One region of the Aquibaculum sediminis genome, then DNA from elsewhere that is predicted to be linked to it. Evidence: predicted binding sites of a transcription regulator. Region 1 holds the regulator's gene; each other region holds the start of a gene.
The links. Region 1 encodes LexA, which represses DNA repair genes until DNA is damaged. Its sites were predicted from a motif close to ATGTTCTANTTTGGTTC; they were not measured.
Positions count from the first base shown of each region.

Region 2: the regulator LexA is predicted to act here: its motif matches at 3,234-3,250, upstream of ABZ720_RS17050 (ImuA family protein).
Region 3: the regulator LexA is predicted to act here: its motif matches at 3,620-3,636, upstream of dinB (DNA polymerase IV).

Region 1 covers NZ_JBFCVK010000006.1:15,990-22,445, reverse strand. Annotated here, with positions in the region: gene ABZ720_RS10615 (ComEC/Rec2 family competence protein) at 1-1,601, shown strand, start outside; gene lexA (transcriptional repressor LexA) at 1,636-2,388, opposite strand; gene ABZ720_RS10605 (Na+/H+ antiporter subunit G) at 2,513-2,905, opposite strand; gene ABZ720_RS10600 (K+/H+ antiporter subunit F) at 2,918-3,187, opposite strand; gene ABZ720_RS10595 (Na+/H+ antiporter subunit E) at 3,184-3,675, opposite strand; gene ABZ720_RS10590 (monovalent cation/H+ antiporter subunit D) at 3,690-5,231, opposite strand; gene ABZ720_RS10585 (Na+/H+ antiporter subunit C) at 5,228-5,572, opposite strand; gene ABZ720_RS10580 (monovalent cation/H+ antiporter subunit A) at 5,583-6,456, opposite strand, start outside.
Region 2 covers NZ_JBFCVK010000013.1:40,780-47,235, forward strand. Annotated here, with positions in the region: gene ABZ720_RS17040 (putative bifunctional diguanylate cyclase/phosphodiesterase) at 1-2,105, opposite strand, end outside; gene ABZ720_RS17045 (leucyl/phenylalanyl-tRNA--protein transferase) at 2,426-3,160, opposite strand; gene ABZ720_RS17050 (ImuA family protein) at 3,284-4,033, shown strand; gene ABZ720_RS17055 (Y-family DNA polymerase) at 3,969-5,510, shown strand; gene ABZ720_RS17060 (TMEM165/GDT1 family protein) at 5,523-6,086, opposite strand; gene ABZ720_RS17065 (hypothetical protein) at 6,360-6,456, opposite strand, start outside.
Region 3 covers NZ_JBFCVK010000013.1:21,565-28,020, forward strand. Annotated here, with positions in the region: gene ABZ720_RS16950 (hypothetical protein) at 43-705, opposite strand; gene ABZ720_RS16955 (hypothetical protein) at 802-2,088, opposite strand; gene ABZ720_RS16960 (winged helix-turn-helix transcriptional regulator) at 2,256-2,954, shown strand; gene ABZ720_RS16965 (DUF892 family protein) at 3,010-3,504, opposite strand; gene dinB (DNA polymerase IV) at 3,675-4,817, shown strand; gene ABZ720_RS16975 (osmoprotectant NAGGN system M42 family peptidase) at 4,836-6,071, opposite strand; gene ngg (N-acetylglutaminylglutamine synthetase) at 6,077-6,456, opposite strand, start outside.

The DNA of each region.
Region 1 (6,456 bases):
CGGGCGATTACGATTTCGCCCGTGCTGCCTGGTTTCAGCGGCTGGGTGGCGTGGGCTTTGCCTTCGGGCCGCCCGAACTGATAGCCGAAGCACCGCAGACGCAGGGGCTGGCTGCGCGCTGGCAAGGCTTCTGGAGCGGCATGCGTCAGACCGTAACCGAACGGGTGCTGGCCGCTCTGCCTCAGCCCAGTGCCGGGGTGGCGGTGGCGCTGCTGACGGGTCAGCGCGGCGCCATCCAGTCGGAGGCGCTGGAGGCCGTGCGGGATTCGGGGCTGGCGCATCTGTTGGCTATCTCAGGCCTTCATATCGGGCTCGTGGCCGGATCGCTCTTCCTCGTCGTCCGCTCAGGCCTGGCGCTCTGGCCGGCAGTGGCGCTGCGCCATCCCATCAAACGCTATGCCGCCGTGGTGGCCCTGCTCGGAGCCGGAGTCTATCTGCTGCTTGCGGGCGCGCCGGTTCCGACCCAGAGGGCATTCCTGATGACGGCGCTGGTGCTGCTGGGGGTTCTGACCGACCGCACCGCCATCAGCTTGCGTCTGGTCGCCTGGGCAGCGATTGCGGTGCTGCTCTTAACCCCGGAAAGTCTACTGTCCGCCAGCTTCCAGCTGTCCTTCGCCGCCGTCGTGGCACTGGTTGCCGGCTACGAGGCGCTGCGGTCCTGGCGCGAACGGCGCTGGCGCGACGGTGGTATACGGCAGTATCCCCGGCCCCTGGTCTATCTCGGCGGACTGCTGTTGACCTCGCTCATCGCCGGTGTGGCCACAGCGCCCTTCACCCTGCACCACTTCGAGACCGTGCCCCTCTACGGCATAGTGGCCAATCTTTTCGCCGTGCCTGTCACCGCGATGCTGGTCATGCCGCTCGCCATTGTGTCCTTGCTGGTCATGCCGCTGGGATGGGAGGCGCCGCCGCTCTGGTTGATGGGGCAGGGGATCGACGTCGTTCTGCGGGTTGCCGGCTCGGTCGCCGCACTCGAAGGCGCGGTCCTGCGTCTACCGGCCATGGCGTCCTGGGGGTTCATCGCCTGCGTTGCTGGCGGACTCTGGCTGTGTCTTTGGCGCAGGCCCTGGCGGTTCGCCGGGCTGCTGCCGCTTCTGTTCGGCCTGGCATCCAGCGCCTGGACCTCGCCCCCGGACCTGGTGCTGTCAGGGGACGGACGGCTGCTGGCGGTTCAGGGGCGGGAAGGTGAACTGCTGTTCAATTCGCGCCGCGTCAATCGCTTCTCCGCCGAGCAGTGGCTCGGGCGGGCAGGGCTGGCGGAAGGCGAACGCTTGCCGCAGGCCGGAGATCTTTCCCATCCTCGCATCGCCTGCGACGACCTGGGGTGCGTACTGGCTCGCGGCGGACTCGAGGTGGCTGTGGTCTTCGAGGGGGACGCCCTGGAGGAGGATTGCCGGCGGGCCGACCTGCTGTTGGCCGCGATTCCCGTACCGCCCGGCTGCGCTGAAGGTGTCGGTCGACCAGAACAGGTGATCGATCGGCGCGACCTTCGCCGCCATGGCGGACTGGCACTGTGGCTGGAAGGTGCGGGGCGCTATCGCTTGCAGCGAGTTTCGGAACAGCGTGGTCACCGCCCTTGGAGCCGGATCAATGCGGACTAGCTGTTGTCAGCCGATGGCACCGCCGGCCTGTCTCTCAGTAGCGGCGAATCAGTCCGACCAGGCGTCCCTGCACCTGCACCCGATCCGGCGGGAAAAGCCGGGTTTCGAAGGTGGGATTGGCAGGCTCGAGAGCGATTGCGCCCTTGCGCTTGCGCAGGCGTTTGAGGGTGACTTCTTCGCCGTCCACAAGCGCGACCACGATTTCCCCGTTCTCGGCGTCCTCGCATCGCTGGATGATGACCGTGTCACCGTCGTGAATGCCGGCCTCGATCATCGAATCGCCTTCGACCTCGAGGGCGTAGTGGTCGCCGCGGCTCAGCAGGCTGCGCGGCACCTGCATATAGTTCGACTCGTCGCGCAATGCCTCGATCGGCGTGCCGGCGGCAATGCGTCCATAGAGCGGGAGTGCGGCGATTGCGCTTTCGCCACCCGGAATTGCTGCTCCCTGCGGCGGCTTTCCCTGTGCGCGCAGCGGGGCGGCTGAAGCCCGCGCGCCCTCCACCACACTCGGAGTGAAACGCCGCGCTTCGCCGGTGACGGCAGAGGGACTATGGCCATGCTGCCCTGCCACTTCGTCAGGCAGCCGCAGGATCTCGATGGCGCGGGCGCGGTGCGGCAGGCGGCGAATGAAGCCCCGCTCCTCCAGGCCGGTAATCAATCGGTGGATACCGGATTTCGATTTGAGCGAGAGCGCATCCTTCATCTCGTCGAAGGACGGCGATACGCCTTCCTCGCTCAGGTGGCGATGAAGAAAGAGCAGGAGCTGGTGCTGCTTACGGGTCAGCATGACGGGCGTCTCCTTTGCCGGCCCGCAACGGAACGAAGCGGAAACCTACACTTGTTCTAGTGTTGTTCTGATTCCTGGTCAAGCCCGCCGTGGTGGCAGCGTTACCTCAACGCACGTCGAGACTTTAGCGCACGTCCTGGCGCTCAGCCTCCGGGTCGAAGGTGGACCAGCCGGGCACCTGACCCGAGGCCTGGGGATCGGGGGCGGGGAGCTGTTTGGGGTCGACGCGGTCGTCGTGCAGATGCGCCTTGGCGATCACGTTGGCGGTCAGCGGCGCTGCGATGAAGAGGAACAGCGTGATGAGCAGTTCATGGACGGAGAAAAGGTTCTCGAAGAACAGGAAATAGGCCATCGACGCGATCAGGATGCTGCCGACGCCCAGCGTGGTGGCCTTGGTAGGGGCGTGCAGGCGCATCATGGTGTCCGGGAGCTTTGCCAGGCCATAGGAACCCACCAGCCCGAAGATGCCGCCGACGACGATCAGGAAGGCAACGAATGCTTCCGCAAGAAAGTCCATGTCCTCTCCTCCCTATTCGATGATGTCGCCGCGCAGGATGAACTTGCAAAAGGCCACGGTGGAGACGAATCCGACCATCGCGAACAGCAGGGCCGCTTCGAAGTAGACCGTGGTTTCCTGGGCGATGCCGTAGAGCATGATCAGGGCGATGGCGTTGATGACCATGGTGTCCAGCGCCAGGATTCGGTCGGGCATGCCGGGTCCGAGCGCCAGTCGGTAGAGATTCAGCAGAAGCGCCAGGCCGATGGCGGCAAAGCCGAAGGTGATGGCAGCGGCGATCATTCGAAGATCTCCCTGAGGCGCGCTTCATAGCGCTGCTTGATGTCCCGCACCGTCGTCTCCGGATCGCCGGTATCTAGGCAATGCACCAAGAGGCTGCGGTTGTCCGCGGAAAGGTCGCTGCTGACCGTGCCCGGCGTCATGGTGATCGTGCCTGCGAGAACGGCAATCGCCTCCGGGGTCTTGAGATCCAGCGGGATGCTCACGAAGATCGGGCGCAGTTCCTCGTTCTTCTTGAACAGGATCAGGTAAGCCACCTGGACGTTGGCGATCACGATGTCCCAGAGCACCACAAGGCAGTAGCTGGCGATCCGGAAGGGTTTGTAGACCCGCGGCGCATTGGGCCAGAACCGCCGGGTGAAGTAGGGGATCAGCAGGCCGAGCAGCAGGCCCAGGATGAGGGCCCCGACGCTGAAGTCGTTCATCAACAGCAGCCAGACCCCGGTCAGCACGAGGGTCAGAAGGGGGTTCGGAATGACGCGTTTGAGCATCGGCTCGTCCTGCCTCAGAAATCTGACACCGTGAAAGGGGCTTCCGGGCCCAAGACCGCCGCGATGTAACCGCGAGGCTCGAAAAGCTGCGCTGCCGTGCCGTCGAGGAAGTCCATCACCGGGCCGGCAAAGGCCGTGAGTAGCACCGTCGAGAACAGCAGCAGGGCGATCGCCACCAGCGGCAGGGCGGCCGGACGTGCCGCAACTTCGGCCTCACCGGCATCTTCCTCGATTGCCGTGGGCTTCCAGAAGACCCGGCTACCGGCACGCGCGAAGCCCAGCAGCATCAACACCGAGGTGCTAAGGAGCAGCACCCAGGCCCAGCTTCCGAGCGGCACCCCGCGCACGCCGTCGAGAATCAGCAGCTTGCCGACGAATCCGCTCAGGGGCGGCATACCCACCATGGCGATGGCGGCAACGAAGAAGAGTGCCGAGAGCAGGCCGATGTGCGGATAGCGCGGCGCGGGAGCCAGGCTGTCGTCATGGCTGCCCCGTCGCTGGGCAACCTGGTCCGCCAGGAGAAACAGGGCCGCTGCCACGAAGGTGGAATGCACGAGATAGTACAGCCCGGCAGATGTCGCCGTGACGGTGAAGGCGCCCAAGGCGATCAGGAGGGTGCCCATGGAGCCGATGGTGCCGAAACAGACCATCCAGCGCAGGTTGCGCGCCGCCACCACTCCCACCATGCCCAGCACCAGGGTGACCAGGGCTGCGGGCATCAGCCAGGGTGCGGCCAGCCAGGCCATCTCGCCGGCCCCCTCTCCGAAGATCAGGGTGAAGACCCGCAGGATGGAATAGGCACCCACCTTGGTCATGATGGCGAAGAGGGCCGCAACCGGCGCGCTGGCGGCGGCATAGGTCTGCGGCAGCCAGAAGTGCAGCGGGACCAGTGCCGCCTTGATGGCGAACACGATGAGGAGCAGCAGACCACCGGTGCGCAGCAATGCCTGATCGGACTCCGGCACCAGCGGCACGCGCACGGCCAGGTCGGCCATGTTCAGCGTACCGGTGACGCCGTAGATCAGGCCAAGCGCCACGAGGAAGAGAGTGGACCCCGCCAGGTTGACGGCCACGTACTGAAAGCCGGCACGCAGGCGTTCGGCGCCGGCGCCGTGCAGCATGAGGCCGTAGGAGGCGATCAGCAGCACCTCGAAGAAGACGAAGAGGTTGAAGAGGTCGCCGGTGAGGAAGGCCCCGGCGACGCCCATCATCTGGAACTGGAACAGCGCGTGGAAGTGTCGACCGCGGGAGTCCCAGGTCTGCACGGCATAGATCAGCACCAGCAGGGCCAGCAGGGAAGCCAGCACCAGCATCAGCGCCGACAGGCGGTCCAGGACCATGACGATCCCGAAAGGCGCCGGCCAGTTGCCAAGGTCATAGACCTGCGGCGGCCTGCCGGCTGCCTGGACGAGCAGTCCGATGGACACCGCCAGCATGGCCGTCACCCCGGCCAGGGAGAAGCAGCGCTGCAGCACGATATCGTGCCGCGCCGCCAGAACGATCAGTGGCGCCAGCAGCGACGGCAGGACGATAGGGACGAGAATCCAATGGTTCATTCGCGCGTTCCGCCCTCGGCAGTCTCACCGTCCACATGGTCGCTGCCGCTTTCCAGAAAGGAGCGCAAGGCCAGCACGACGATCAGCGCCGTCATTCCGAAGGAGATGACGATGGCTGTCAGCACCAGAGCCTGCGGCAAGGGATCGCTGTAGCTCTCGAGGTCGAGGGTCAGCACCGGCGGACGGTTGAGGGTCAAACGACCCATGCTGAACAGCAGCACATTGACCGCGTAGGACAGCAGCGCGAAGCCCACAACCACGGGGAAGCTCCGACCGCGCAGGATCATGTAGACGCCTGTCGCGGTCAGCACGCCGACACCGCTTGCGAGGAGATACTCCATTGCCCGCTCCCTAGTGTTGCGAGGCGATCGGGTGTGAGCCGCCGCCTGTTTCGGCGCGCCGTCCGATCCGCGAAAGGTTGGCCAGTGCCAGCATCACGGCCCCCACGACCGTGAGGAACACACCCACGTCGAAGGCCATGGCTGTGGCGACTTCGAAGGTTCCCACCACCGGCAGGGTCACATAGGTGAAGTCGCTGGTCAGGAAGGGTCGCTCCGCGATCCAGGCCGCCACACCGGTCAGCCCGGCGATCAGAACGCCGAGGCCGATGACGGCGTGATAGTCGATCCGGACCCGGGCGTGAGCCCATTGAAAGCCGCTGGCCATGTACTGGATGATCAGGGCGATAGAGACGACCAAGCCGGCAATGAAGCCACCGCCCGGCTCGTTGTGACCGCGCAGGAAGATGAAGATGCCCACCAGCAGCGCGAAGGGCAGCATCGCACGGGACGCCACAACCAGCAGCAGCGGGTGGGTGTCGAAGGCCCGGGCCGTCTCCGGAACCCAGTTGGCGAGACGCTTGCTGGCTTTGCCGTGCAGGCTGCTTTCCAGCAGGGCGAAAATGGCCAATGCCGCGACGCCGAGCACGATGATCTCGCCGTAGGTGTCGAAGCCGCGGAAGTCCACCAGGATCACGTTCACCACGTTGGTGCCGCCACCCCCGGGATAGGAGTTGGCCAGATGGAAGTCGGAGATGCTGCCGGCGAAGAAATCGCGCGTGGTAACTGCCAGCGTGAGTCCGGCGACGCCGAGGCCGGCAAGCCCGGCCAGGGCCGCATCGCGCCAGCGCCGTGGCGTGTATTCGGCCACGGGGGTCTGCTTCGGCAGGAAGTTGAGGGCGAGCAGCAGCAGGATCACCGTCACCACCTCCACCGAGATCTGGGTC
Region 2 (6,456 bases), on a different contig from region 1:
ATCCCCATGTTGTGGGCGATGCGGGTGATGGATTCGACGATCAGCGCATCGGTGGAACTGGTCAGGCTGCGTTCGATCAAGGCGCCGTCCATCTTCACCGCATGCACCGGCAGCTGCTTCAGGTAGGAGAAGGAGGCCATGCCGCTGCCGAAATCGTCCAGCGCGAAGCGGAAGCCCCGGTCCACCAGGTGCTGCATGACGGTGGCGGTCTGCTGCAGGTTGTAGATCGCGGCTGTTTCCGTCACCTCGAAGCAGATCTGTTCCGGCTGTACCTGGGGGAAAGCCGCAAGCAGATCGTCGACCAGGGCGAGGAAGTCGGCGGAGCCAAGAGTGAGGCCGGAGAGATTGACCGAGTAGCGAACACGGCAGCGGGCTTCCGGTTGCATCTGCGCGATCAGGGCGAAGATCCGGCGCAGGACATAGGCATCGAGCTGCGTGATCAGGCCGAAGCGCTCCGCGGCGGGGACGAAGCTGTCCGGTGGAATCAAGGGTCCCTCGGCTTCCTGGAGGCGGGTGAGCACCTCCCAGCGCCTGACGCCATCGATCTGATCCGTCTGCAACTGCACAATCGACTGGGCGAAGAGGACGATCCTGTCCTCGCGCAGGGCGTCCTGCAGCCTCTTGTTCCAGTCCATGTCCCGCTGCTGCCTGCTGATATCGATGTCGCTGGGCTTGCTGAGCTGGGTTCTGTTGCGTCCCTTCTCTTTCGCTAGAAAGCAGGCGGCGTCGGCAAGACTGAGCGCTTCGGCGTAGCTCAGCCCATGGTCCCGGCCGAAGAGAACCAGGCCGATGCTGATGGTCACCCCGTAGCGCTGGCCCTCCCAGAAGAAGTCGAGTTCCCTGACCTCGCGACAGAGACGCTGGGCGAGATTGAGAGCGCCTGCCTCGTCGCTCAGCCGCAGGACCAGGGCGAACTCGTCTCCGCCCAGGCGGGCGAGCAGGACTTTCTCGCCGACGGACCGGCGTAGCAGGGTGGCCACCTGCTGCAGGAGCGCATCGCCGGCGGCGTGGCCGCAGCGGTCGTTGACGATCTTGAAGTGATCCAGATCCATATAGAGCAGCGCGTGCGGGCCCGGATGCCGCTCGATGTCGATGATGGCCTGCGCCAGGCCGCGCCGGTTGCTGAGGCCGGTCAGGGAGTCGTGGGCGGCCTGATAGGATACCTCCTGCGCCAGTTCGTGGGCTTCGGTGACGTCGTGTCCCTGCACGAAGATGCCGCTGATCGCGCCCTCGAGCTCGCGGATCGGCTGGTAGATCAGATCGATGTAGCGCTGTTCCAGGCCGCCGCCGGCCACCCGCTGCAGCTTGATCGGGACGGCGCGGCCGATGAAGGGCTCGCCGGTTGTGAAGGCGCGGTCGAGCTTGGCCAGGAAGCCCTGGCCGACCACTTCGGGCAGCACCTGCGCCAGAGGATGACCGATGATCCGGCGGTGGCCGATGAGCTGGTAGTAGGCGTCATTGGCCAGTTCGTAGATGTGCTCCGGGCCGCGCAGCACGCAGATGAAGCCCGGCGCCTGCTGGAAGAGCTGTTGCAGGTGCGCACGCTCGGCCGAAAGAATCCGCTGCACATCACGAGCCCAACTCTCTAGTGAGTTTGTCGCAGGGCTCGAATCCTCCGCCCTTTCTGTGGTTCCTCGGCGCGCACCAGAGGTCTGATCATCCGGTTCGGCCGGCGGCTGGATTTCCTGCTGCTGGGCGAGTTCGGTGATGTCGGTCGGCTGATGCAGGATGGCCCAAAGCTCGCCCTCGTCGTTCAGCAGCGGCAGGTTGGAGATCATCCAGTAGCGATCCTGGATGTAGGCCCCCTCTGGTGCCTGCGGCACCGTCACCGGATAGTGCAGCAGTGGAATGTGGTGCGGCCGGCGGTGGGCGATGACGTAGGCGAAGGAGGCGCGCAGGACCTTCTCGCCCGGCGATCCGTGGCCGGGGAAGGTGGAGAAGACCGGCCGGGAGATAATCGCTTCGCGCTGTATGCCGCCGGCGGCCTCGTAGGCCTGATTGCAGTCGAGAATGGTCAGATCGGGACTGAGGATGGCCGCAGCGTTGGGCGCACGGTCGAAGATCTGCTGATAGTTGGCCGGGGCGAGCGGAGCGTGCGGGCGCATGGTGGGCGTTCCTGACGGCGAAGCGACTGGGGTGTCGCAATCCTGCGGGTGATCGTGCTCTGGCTCCGCAACGCTTCTGCCCCGCCGGGGAACGCCGTCGTGCGGCTTCCTGGAAAGGTTCGGCATGCCGTCACGACCCGAGGTTGGCTAAACTACGGTCTTCTCTTGCCTCAATAGCACGAGTCCTGCTTTTGGGGTCAAGTGGATTCGGTGCTACTTGGCTTCATCTTATGGTGTTCTGTGACCGCTTTGCTTGTGTCATGTGCCAAGGGTTCGTTAGAGCCATCCGATCCCCATTAAAGAGATAGAGACGGTCGGCTCTAGTCGCACTTCGGCTTGGCGCTTGGACTGCGCAGGGCCGCCAACTGCTCGGCAAAGGCCTCCTCGCTCAGTTCCACGGGGAAGACCGCCGTCTCGCGCAGGGCGCGGCCGAGCAGCGCCTTGTAGTGGGCGCGCGGCAGGTCGATCGCGCCGAATTGGCGCAAATGCGGCGTGGTGAACTGCGTGTCGAGAAGCTGGAATCCCCCCTGGCGCAGCCGCATGATCAGGTGTATCAGCGCCACCTTGCTGGCGTCGGTGACGCGGGTGAACATCGATTCCCCGAAGAAGGCCGCGCCCAGCCCGACACCGTAAAGGCCGCCGACCAGCCGCCGGCCGTTTATTGCCGGAACGTTGCTGCTTTCTTCCGTGAGGGCGGCGTCTGACGGATCGGCCGGTGCTTCAGGCAGCCAGACCTCGATGGAGTGGGCAAAGCCCATGCGGTGCAGTTCGCTGTAGAGCTGCTCGATGGTGCTGTTGATCCAGGTTTCCGGCCGGTTCTCCATGGGTGCGGCGCAGGCCTGGATGACAGCGGGAAAGTCCTGGTTGCAGGTGACCAGGAAAGCATTGCATCGCAGCCGGCGATGGAGGCGACGCGGCAGGTGCACACTTTCGAGCGGCAGCACGCCGCGCAGATCGGGGTCGACCCAGTGCAGCTCCTCTGCCTGGCGATTCTCCGCCATGGGGAAGACGCCGAGCGCATAGGCGCGTAAAAGCAGGTCGGGGGTAAGCCGCATGTTCCCAGTTTAACCGCGTACAGGCCCGACGGGAACGACGAAGACGCAAGGCCTGGGGCTTGATCGCTGGAAAAAACGAGAATAGAACATATCACGAACATTGATGGGTGATGCAGACTGCGAATGACAGGAAGTGAGCCGGAGAATCTCGAGGTCTTACGCGCGCGTATCCGCCGGCTTGAGCAGGGCGGCGGGGCCAGGAGGGGTGGGGCGACCCTGTCCCTGGGGGCAGTGGCGCTGGACCGGCGGTTGCCCGGCGGTGGCCTGCCTCTGGCCGGTTTGCATGAGGTGCGCCCGGCACACCCCGAACTGGATGATGGCCCGGCCACGGGCTTTCTCCTGCTGCTCACCGCCCGCCTGCTCGCGGCACGCGCCGGCCGGCTGCTCTGGGTCAGCCGCGCCGACGATCTCCATGCGCCGGCTGCGGCGGTGGTCGGCCTGTCTTCTGCGCGCCTGCTGCGGGCCTGTGCGGCCCGGCGGGAGGATCTGCTCTGGGCACTGGAGCAGGGGCTGGAGTGCGCGGCCCTCGCCGGAGTGGTGGGCGAGGTCGATGCCGTGGATGCGGTGGCGACGCGCCGCCTGCAGTTGGCGGCCGAGAAGGCCGGGCGTCCCTGCTTCCTGCTGCAGCGCTCTGCTGCAGCCGCGACACAGCGGGGCGCCGGCAGTCCGGCGCTGACCCGCTGGCAGGTCGCGGCCCTGCCGAGCGATCCCGGCCTGCCTTTCGATCTGGTGGGACGGGCCCGCTGGCAGCTTGACCTGCTGCGCTGTCGCGGCGGCCGGCCGGCCAGTTTCGAGGTGGAATGGAACGATGCGACGGGTGATCTCGCTCTGGCTGCCCCGCTTCGCAATCGAGCGGCGGCGGGCGTCGCCTGACAGCGCGCCCTTTGCGCTGTTCCAGCGTGAGGGCGGGCGCGAACTGCTCTTTGCCGTCAATGCGGCGGCCGAAGCGGGCGGCCTCCTGCCGGGGATGACCCTGTCACAGGCCCGGGCGCTCTGTCCTGGTCTGGGCAGCGAGGAAGCGGCGCCACAGCAGGACAAGGCCGCTCTGGCCCGCCTGGCAGACTGGGCGGAGCGCTTCACCCCCTGGGTCGCCCTGGACGGCCTGCCGCAGCCCGGCGGCGGGGCCGGGCTCTGGCTCGACATCACCGGCTGCGCCCATCTCTTCGGCGGCGAGGAGGCGCTGCTGCGGGCGCTGCTGGCCGGCTGTCGGCAGCAGGGCTACGCCGGGCGGGCCGGGCTGGCCGATACGCCGGGGGCCGCCTGGGCGCTGGCCCGGCATGGCTGTGAGCCGGGAAGCAATCGGCGGCGGATCGAGACCGGCGCGCAGCGAGAGGCTCTGGCCCCGCTGCCGCTGGCGGCTCTGCGTCTGCCGGCGGGCAAGGCGGAGTTGCTGGCCCGTTTCGGGCTGCTGCGCATCGGAGACCTGCTGGCGCTTCCGCCGGCGAGCCTCACGACCCGGCTCGGGCCGGAAGTGGCGGCGCGTCTGCGCCAGGCGCTGGGCGAAAAGGGCGAGCCGCTGTCTCCGCGCCGTCCCTCGCCGCCGCAGGAGGTGCGGCTGGCCTTCGGCGAGCCGTTGGCCGCGGCGGAGGACCTTGCCCGTGCGGTGGATTGCCTGATCGGGCGGCTGTGCCGCCGGCTGGAAACGGCCGGGCAGGGCGTGCGGCACCTGCGCCTTACGCTCTTCCGGGCCGAGGGCAGCCGCCAGGAACTCGAACTGGCCACCAGCCGCGCCACCCGCGAGCCGGCGCATCTCGCCCGCCTCTTCGCGCAGCAGCGCGAACGGCTGCAGCCCGGCTTCGGCCTCGATGCCCTGGCGCTGGCGGCCTGCGTGGTCGAGCCGCTCAGCGCCTTGCAGATGAGCCTTGTGGCAGAGCTGCCCGGAGAAGCGGTGTCTCCGGTCGGCCAGTCTACCGCCTCCGGGCCCGAGGAAGCGGCTTTGGCGTTGCTGATCGACCGGCTGACCCTGCGGCTCGGGGCGGGTGCGGTCGGCTGTCAGGCGCCGCGACAAAGCCATTTGCCGGAGCGCGCGGTGACCCGCCTGCCGGCCCTGCCGTCACGACGTGCAGGAGAGTGGCACCCGGCCCCGCCGCGGCCTCTGCGCCTTCTGGCCCGTCCGGAGCCGGTGGAGGTGCTGGCGCCGGCGGCTGAGGGTGTGCCGGCCCGTTTTCGCTGGCGCCGGCGCTTGCACCGGGTGGCCCACGCCGAAGGTCCCGAGCGGCTTTCTGCGGAGTGGTGGCATGATGGCCTGGCCGGCTCGCGCGACTATTTCCGCATTGAGGATCAGGACGGCCGGCGCTTGTGGCTCTACTGCCAGGCCGAGCGCTGGTTCCTGCATGGGCTCTTCGGGTAGCGGCGAAGAGACTCAGAGGCCGAAGAGAGCCACCCAGAGGCCCAGCAGCAGGAAGAGCAGGGCGGCGATCGCGCGGATCGTCTTCAGCGGCAGCCGGTCGGCGAGCAGATGCCCCATCATCACCACCGGCGCATTGGCCGCCAGCATGCCGAGCGTGGTGCCGAGGATGACCAGTTCCAGGGCCTCGAAGCGCGCGCCCAGGGCCACGGTGGCGATCTGCGTCTTGTCGCCCATCTCGACCAGAAAGAAGGTAAGCGTGGCGGCCAGAAAGGGGCCGGCTCGCGACTTCTTGACGTTCTCACCGTCGTCGAGCCGGTCCGGCACCAGCACCCAGGCGGCCATCCCCAGGAAGGAGGCGACCAGCAGCCAGCGCAGCATCTGCTCGGAAACCAGCTCCGTTGCCATCTGCCCCACCAGCGCGGCCAAGGCATGATTGGCCAGGGTGGCAAGCGTGATGCCCGCCAGAATCTGCCAGGGCGCACGAAAGCGCGTCGCCAGCACCAGGGCGAGCAACTGTGTCTTGTCGCCGATCTCTGCAACAGCGACCAGCAGCGTGGAGAGGAGGAGGGCTTCCAAGGGCGAAGGGGCGAGACGATGTGCGGGAAGGGGGTGGAAACGGAGCCTATGCTTTATCCTTCAGCCTTTGTCCAGCCGGCCTTATATCCTATACGGGAGGCGATTGCAGGTGCCTCAAGCCGCCTCTTCGACAGACTCCGACGTGGCAGAGTGTTTCCAGTTCCGCTTGAACCAGGACACATTCTTAAGATCTGGGCCCATGTCCCGCACCGTCCGTAGGGCAGCGAGATACAACTGCTGGTATGTCATTGCGGCACTCCTTGGGCCAATCCGTTAAACGGAGACGTTGTCAATATGAAGCCAATTTCCCTTGACTGCAACAGAAGTCGGAGTCTCTGCATGATCAAGATGGCTTACCAGTCCTGCTGCC
Region 3 (6,456 bases), on a different contig from region 1:
TGCCGGTGCAGGGCAGCATGAGCTACAGGATCGGAAGGTCTGTCACAGACCGGCAAAGTAGGTGTCTGCCGGCACGAAGCCCGGCAGACGCAGCGCCGCGGCCCGCTGCTGCTCCAGGAAGCCGTCACCGATCATGATGACCTGGGCCGGCGCCAATCCCTGGCGTCGCAGCAGCGCCTCGCCGCCTCCAGCCGGAGAATCGGGGCCGCGCCAGCTGACCGGTTCCTCCAGGTCGAGCTGACGGTCGTTCAGCCGGCCCTCCAGAGCCGTCGCCACGCTGTCGAGGCAGGCATCGAGTTCCGGCTGCAGCGTCGCTTCCTGCGGGCCGAGTGGGTGGCCGCCCAGCACGAGAATGCGGCAGTCTTTCAGTCGGTCCAATTTCGCCAGCCGCGCCTGCAGCAGCTCCGGCCGCCCGTGCCGATCCACCCAGATGCGTCCGTTCATGCCCCGCACCAGCGTGCCGCCCATGCCGAACAGCAGGCTGTCGGGCCAGCGGCCAGTGTCCTGGATGGCCGCGTTGAAGACGGCGAAGGACAGACCCAAGTCCGCTGCCGCCCGTGCCCGCCGCGTCGCGATCCGGGGCAGCAGCTTAGCCTTCTGCTGCGTGTGGGCCTGCGTCCAGCAGTAGTAGGCCCAACCGCCTCCAGAGGAGGTCAGCGGCGGGCCCTGGTTGTGCCCGAGGAGAGAGGAAGTGGCGACGACCATTCAGAAAGTGTGCTGCAAAGCGCGCGCAGCGGCAAGCGAGCAGAGCAAGGTGTGCAGTGACTGAAGGGGCGCGTGAGTGGCGGTTGCCGTTTGTCCTCAGTCCCCATGCCAGTGCTGCATGTGATCGGCGTGGGTATCGAGATAGGCACCTTGGCGGTAATGGCTGTCGTAGAAGGCCGTGTCGAGATGCACGGCCTGCACGAAGCCCGGCAGCACGATTGTCGTGAAGGTGCCGGGAAAGCGCCCTTCCGTCTCCAGGATATAGCGGGCTACTTCCCCGAGGCACTCGACGAAGGCCTCGCTGTAGGGCGCGACCCCCGCCTTGACGCGCGCAGCATGCTTCCAGGCGCCGGGCGTTGCCGGATCATAGGCGCCGCCGGGCCCGAACTTGCGCTGCACGAAGGCCGCCACGGCCGCGCTCATGTCCGAATAGAAGGGCGGGCAGAGCGCCTCGTAGACCCCGTCGAGACCGACTGGATCGGGCAGGGTCCAGCGCGCGTCGCGCAGGAAGCGGAAGCCGAAGCCCGCCACGCCCTGTTCGGCAAAGGCGCCCAGGATGCTCCAGCGGTTCAGTCCGTTGAAGTAGAGACCACCCAGGCCCATGGCTTGCAGAGTCAGCACCATGTTGTGGCCCATGAAGGCGAGTTCTGAACAGTTCGCTTCGTAGGCGGACTGCCGGAGCACCGACAGCGGCATGCGCTTGTTCCCGTCGAGCAGGCCGCTGCGGATGAAGGGCTCGAGGTTGCCCGCCGGGCGCCCGTACTGGTCATCCATGAGGACGTTGCCGTTGCCGATGGCCATCGCCATCAGCGCCAGTACCTGCTCACTGGCGTCACCAATGGGCATGAAAAGGGTCGACCCCGGCGCATTGGCCATCCAGAGATTGGGCTCCAGCATGTGCGGCGGCGCGGCGGGCAGGTCGAGGCGCCTGTCCGAGAGCTTGACGGTATGAGCGCGGGCCACGGCGATGATGCGCTCCGCATCGTCGCGGATGCCCTCGAACTCGCGCATGCGTTCGGGCTGCACGTCGCGGGTGTTGGTGATGTAGCAGCCCTCGTCGTCGGTAAACAGCAGGGCCGGCGTCCCGAAACCACCGGCGGTCGGCGCCGTCCTGCCGGTAAAGCGCAGCGTATAGTGCGCGTGCTGCTCCGGGCGGTCGGGACCGTGTGGCACGCCGAAGCTCCAGCCGGTCACTCCCGTGGCGGCGGCAATCAGCACCGCCCGCTCCAGTTCCGACAGCGGCAAAGGAGCGTGGCGAGAGCGAAAGGCAAGTGGGCCCGAAGTGATCTCCATGCCGAGGCCGAAGCGACGCGCCCGGCGTCCCAGAATGGCCTCGAGCAGGGGATAGCGGAGCAGCCGATCCAGTGGAGCTTGGTGTTTCATGACACTGCCTCAGTCGCGCGGTTCAGGTAGAGTGGCTTGCGATGCCGGCTGCGCGAGCGCCGACGGGATGCAGCGTCGCAGTGCGGCAGCGGCACGGACAACTTCTGGATCTGTAGCGATCGGCCTTTTTGTCGGCGTGTGGATCAAGCCAGGAAGGATTCCGGGGCATGAAGGGTTACGGACAGTTCTGCCCGCTGGCGCTCGCCTCCGAGATCGTCGGCGCTCGATGGACGCTCTTGGTGCTGCGAGAGCTCTGTCTCGGCAGTCGGCGCTTCAACGAGATCCACCGCGGTGTGCCGCGCATGTCGCCGGCCCTGCTCTCGCGCCGGCTGACAGAGCTCGAGAACGCAGGAATTCTTGAACAACGATATACCGGCAGGCGCAGCGAGTACCGGCTGACCGAGGCCGGCCAGGCGCTGGTGCCGACCATCGAAAGCCTGGCAAGCTGGAGCAAGCAGTGGCTGCCAGCCACCCTCAGCAGGGATCGGGCCGATCCCGATCTCGTGATGTGGGACATGCACCGCCGCATGCATTGCGAGCGCATGCCAACGGCGCGCACGGTGATCCAGTTCGAATTCACCGATCAGCCGGAGACCAGGCGCTGTCGCTGGATCGTGGGGGAAGCTGGCGGTGTCGAGCTTTGCATCACCGACCCGGGCTTCGAGGTGGACCTTTTCGTGACCACGGACAGCCGCACCGTGACCCTGGTCTGGTATGGCGACATTCCACTCCGCCGCGCCCTGGCCGACGGCAGGATCGAGGTGCACGGACCCAGGCAGCTCTGCCGGGACTTCCCCTCCTGGCTGCAACTCAATCTGCTGGCGGAGGTGCCGAGGCGGCACGCCGTTGGCGAGGATCGGCTTTAGCCAGGATGGAGGACGGCCCCGATACAGAAGAGCAGGGTGAGCGTTCTGCTGCGCGCTATGTCTCCCCGTCAGCCGGATCCTTTGCCTGCAGGGCAAGATCCCCGAACTGCCGGTCCCAGCGCTGACCTTCTTCCAGGGCGCTGGCGAGCTGCTCCGCTGCGGGTTCATCGCCCAGGCGGGTGGTGAGCAGGTGCAAGTTGGCCCAGCCGGCGAGGCAAAGGTGCTGCAGGCGGCGGGCGGCCGCCGCGGCTGCGAGTTGCTTCAACTCCGACGTTCCGGCTGCCGCGATCATCCGTCGCGTGTCCTGCACCAGGGCCGCGATCGGTTCGTTGTGGACCTGGCCCTCCTCCTCGCTGTGGAGTTCCAGGCAGCCGCGGATGTCGCTCAGCACCCGTTCACCTTCGCAGCGGCGCTGATCCAGCAAATGCTGCAGCCGGGAGCTGGGCGTGGCGGACAGCAGACTCGGCATGATGTCGCGCAGCTGTTCCTCGGCGTTCTCGGCCAGGCGCAGCTCGTGCAGTAGCAATGCTTGCGGACTGTTGATCACCATGCTCTGCGCACCTCTCGCCCTTGCCTGACCTCGCTCCGGTATAAATCGCCTGTGCGGGCCGCAGTTCCGCACAGGAGAGGCAGTCGCGGCCTTCTTTCGCACGGGAGGGACTTGCGAACAAAAGGGGAAAAGAGTTCTCTGCCGCCTGGGATTGAAGGTAGGCAGTGTGCGTGGCGGGCGCAACGACGGTGACGCAGCAACAGGCGGCAGCAGAGCAGGGTAACGCGGCTCAAGGTCAGGCAGAGCCGCTGCGCAAGATCATCCACATCGACATGGACGCCTTCTACGCTTCGGTGGAGCAGCGCGACGATCGGGGCCTGCGCGGTCGTCCCGTGGCGGTGGGCGGTGCACGCGAGCGCGGGGTGGTGGCCGCCGCCAGCTATGAGGCGCGCCGCTATGGCGTACGTTCGGCCATGCCCTCGGTCACGGCGCGGCGCAAATGTCCGGAGCTGATTTTCGTCAAGCCGCGCTTCGAGGTCTACCGCGCGATTTCGCGGGAGATCCGTGAGATCTTCGCCCGCTACACGCCCCTGATCGAGCCCTTGTCCCTGGACGAGGCCTATCTCGACGTGACCGAAAACCTGAAAGGCCTGCCTTCCGCGACCCACATCGCTCAGGCGATCCGTGCTGCCATTCGGGCAGAGACCGGGCTGACCGCCTCGGCCGGGGTCTCCTACAACAAATTCCTGGCCAAACTTGCCTCCGACCAGCGCAAGCCCGACGGGCTCTTCGTGATCACGCCGGCCGAGGGCCCGGCTTTCGTCGAGGAGCTTCCGGTGGGGCGCTTTCACGGCGTCGGTCCGGCCACCACGGCGAAGATGCAGGGGCTGGGCCTGCACAGCGGCCGCGATCTGCGCGGCTGCAGCCTCGCCTTCCTGCAGGCGCATTTCGGCAAGGCCGGGCCGCACTACTACTGGATTTCCCGCGGCATCGACCGTCGACCGGTGAAACCGGATCGGGTGCGCAAATCCCTGGGCGCGGAGAACACCTTCTTCGAGGACCTCTACACCCCGGAGGACCTGCGGGCGGCCCTGCAGCCGATCCTGGACAAGGTCTGGAAACACTGCGAACAGGCGGGCCTGCGCGGGCGCACCGTGACCTTGAAGGTGAAGTACGCCGATTTCCGCCAGATCACCCGCAGCCGCACGCTGCTGCAGCCGGTGGCGAACCGCGAGGAACTGGAAGCGGTCAGCGTCGCCCTGCTTTCGGCCCTGCTGCCGGTGCCCAAGGGCGTGCGCCTGCTGGGGGTGACGCTTTCATCCCTGCTCACGCCTGCCGAAGACACCGACAGGGAGGGATTGCTGCCGCTATGAGGTTCGGGGCTGACAGCCTCAGCTGTTGCGCCAGGCCTCGGGGTAGGGCTCGGTCTGGGCGGTGGCGGCTTCCGGGCCGGGGTCCGGGTGTTCCCCGGCCTCTTCCATGGGCTGCTGGTTGAAGTCCTCGCGATGGGCCAGCTTGCGCTGGTCGCTGGAGGAGACCGGCGGAGCCTGCATGTAGGCGGAGAGCAGGCGCGCGACGCCTTCCAGGGCGTGCAGGTGCGTGCGCTCATAGCCGTGGGTCGCGTCGGTGCCGAAGCAGACGATGGCGGTGCGGATGTCGTTGCCCGCCTCCAGGGCCGCTGCCGCGTCGCAGCGATAGAAGCGGAAGACGTCGCGCACATGGGCGATGGAGTTGACCTGGGACAGCGCGATCAGCTTGCGCGTCAGGTGCCAGTCGAAAGGCCCGGAGGAGTCGCGCATGCCGATGGTGACCCGGGTCTCGATCGACTCCTGCCCCGGCGCCTGGGGCGCGGTGTCGATGGCGACCATCTCGGCCACGTCCTGGTGCAGCACCGCCGAGGCGCCGACCCCCACCTCCTCGGAGATGGTGAAGAGCGGATGGCAGTCCACCGGCAGCACCACGCCGGAGTCCATCACCGCCTTGACCGCGGCCAGCAGGCAGGCCACGCCGGCCTTGTCGTCAAGGTGGCGGGAATCGATGAAGCCGGCCGGCGTGACGCGTGGGTTGGCGTCCACGGCGACAAAGTCGCCCACCGCCAGGCCCAGCATCTCCAAATCGGTGCGGGAGTAGACCTGCTCGTCGAGGCGCAGTTCCACCTGGTCCCAGGTGACCGGCTGGGTGTCGACGGCGGTGTCGAAGGCATGGCCGGACGCCAGGAGTGGGACGATGGTGCCGCTGCGCGAGCCCTGATCGGTATAGACAGTGACCCGCGCGCCCTCGGCAAAGCGGCTCGACCAGGTGCCGATGGGCGTGATGACCAGCCGGCCATTGTCTTTCAGGCCGGAGACCATGGCCCCGATGGTGTCCAGGTGCGCCACGATGGCCCGGTCCGGGGCGCGGCGGCTGCCCTGGATGTTGGCGCGGATGGCGCCGCGGCGGGTCAGTTCGAATTCGACCCCCAGGCGCTCAAGCTCCTCGCAGGTCCAGTGCACCACCTGGTCGGTGTAGCCGGTGGGGCTGGGCAGCTCCAGCAGGGCGAGCATCACCTGCTGGAGGTAGTCCATGTCGATGGGAAGGGCTTGCGGCAGGTCTTGGCTGAAGCCGGTGGGTATCTGGTGTAGGTCCATGGACCCTAGCTTGCCAGATGAGGGAACAGTAAGTCCATGAAGCGTTGTGCGGTGGGTGCCGGCTCGTGGTTGGCCAGCCCGGGACGCTCGTTGGCCTCGATGATCACATAGTCGCTGCCTTCCGGGCTGGGCACCAGGAAGTCGAGGCCCACCACGGGAATGTCCAGCGCCCGCGCCGCCTGGACAGCCGCCTCCTCCAGTTCGGGATGCAGCTGCTCGGTGACGTCGTGGATCGTGCCGCCGGTGTGCAGGTTTGCGGCCTTGCGCACCACGAGGGTTTCCCCCTCGGGCAGCACGGATTCCATGATGTGGCCGGCCGCCTTGACGCAACGCTCGGTCTCCTCGTCCAGGGGGATGTGGCTTTCGCCCTGGGTGGCGGCCTCGC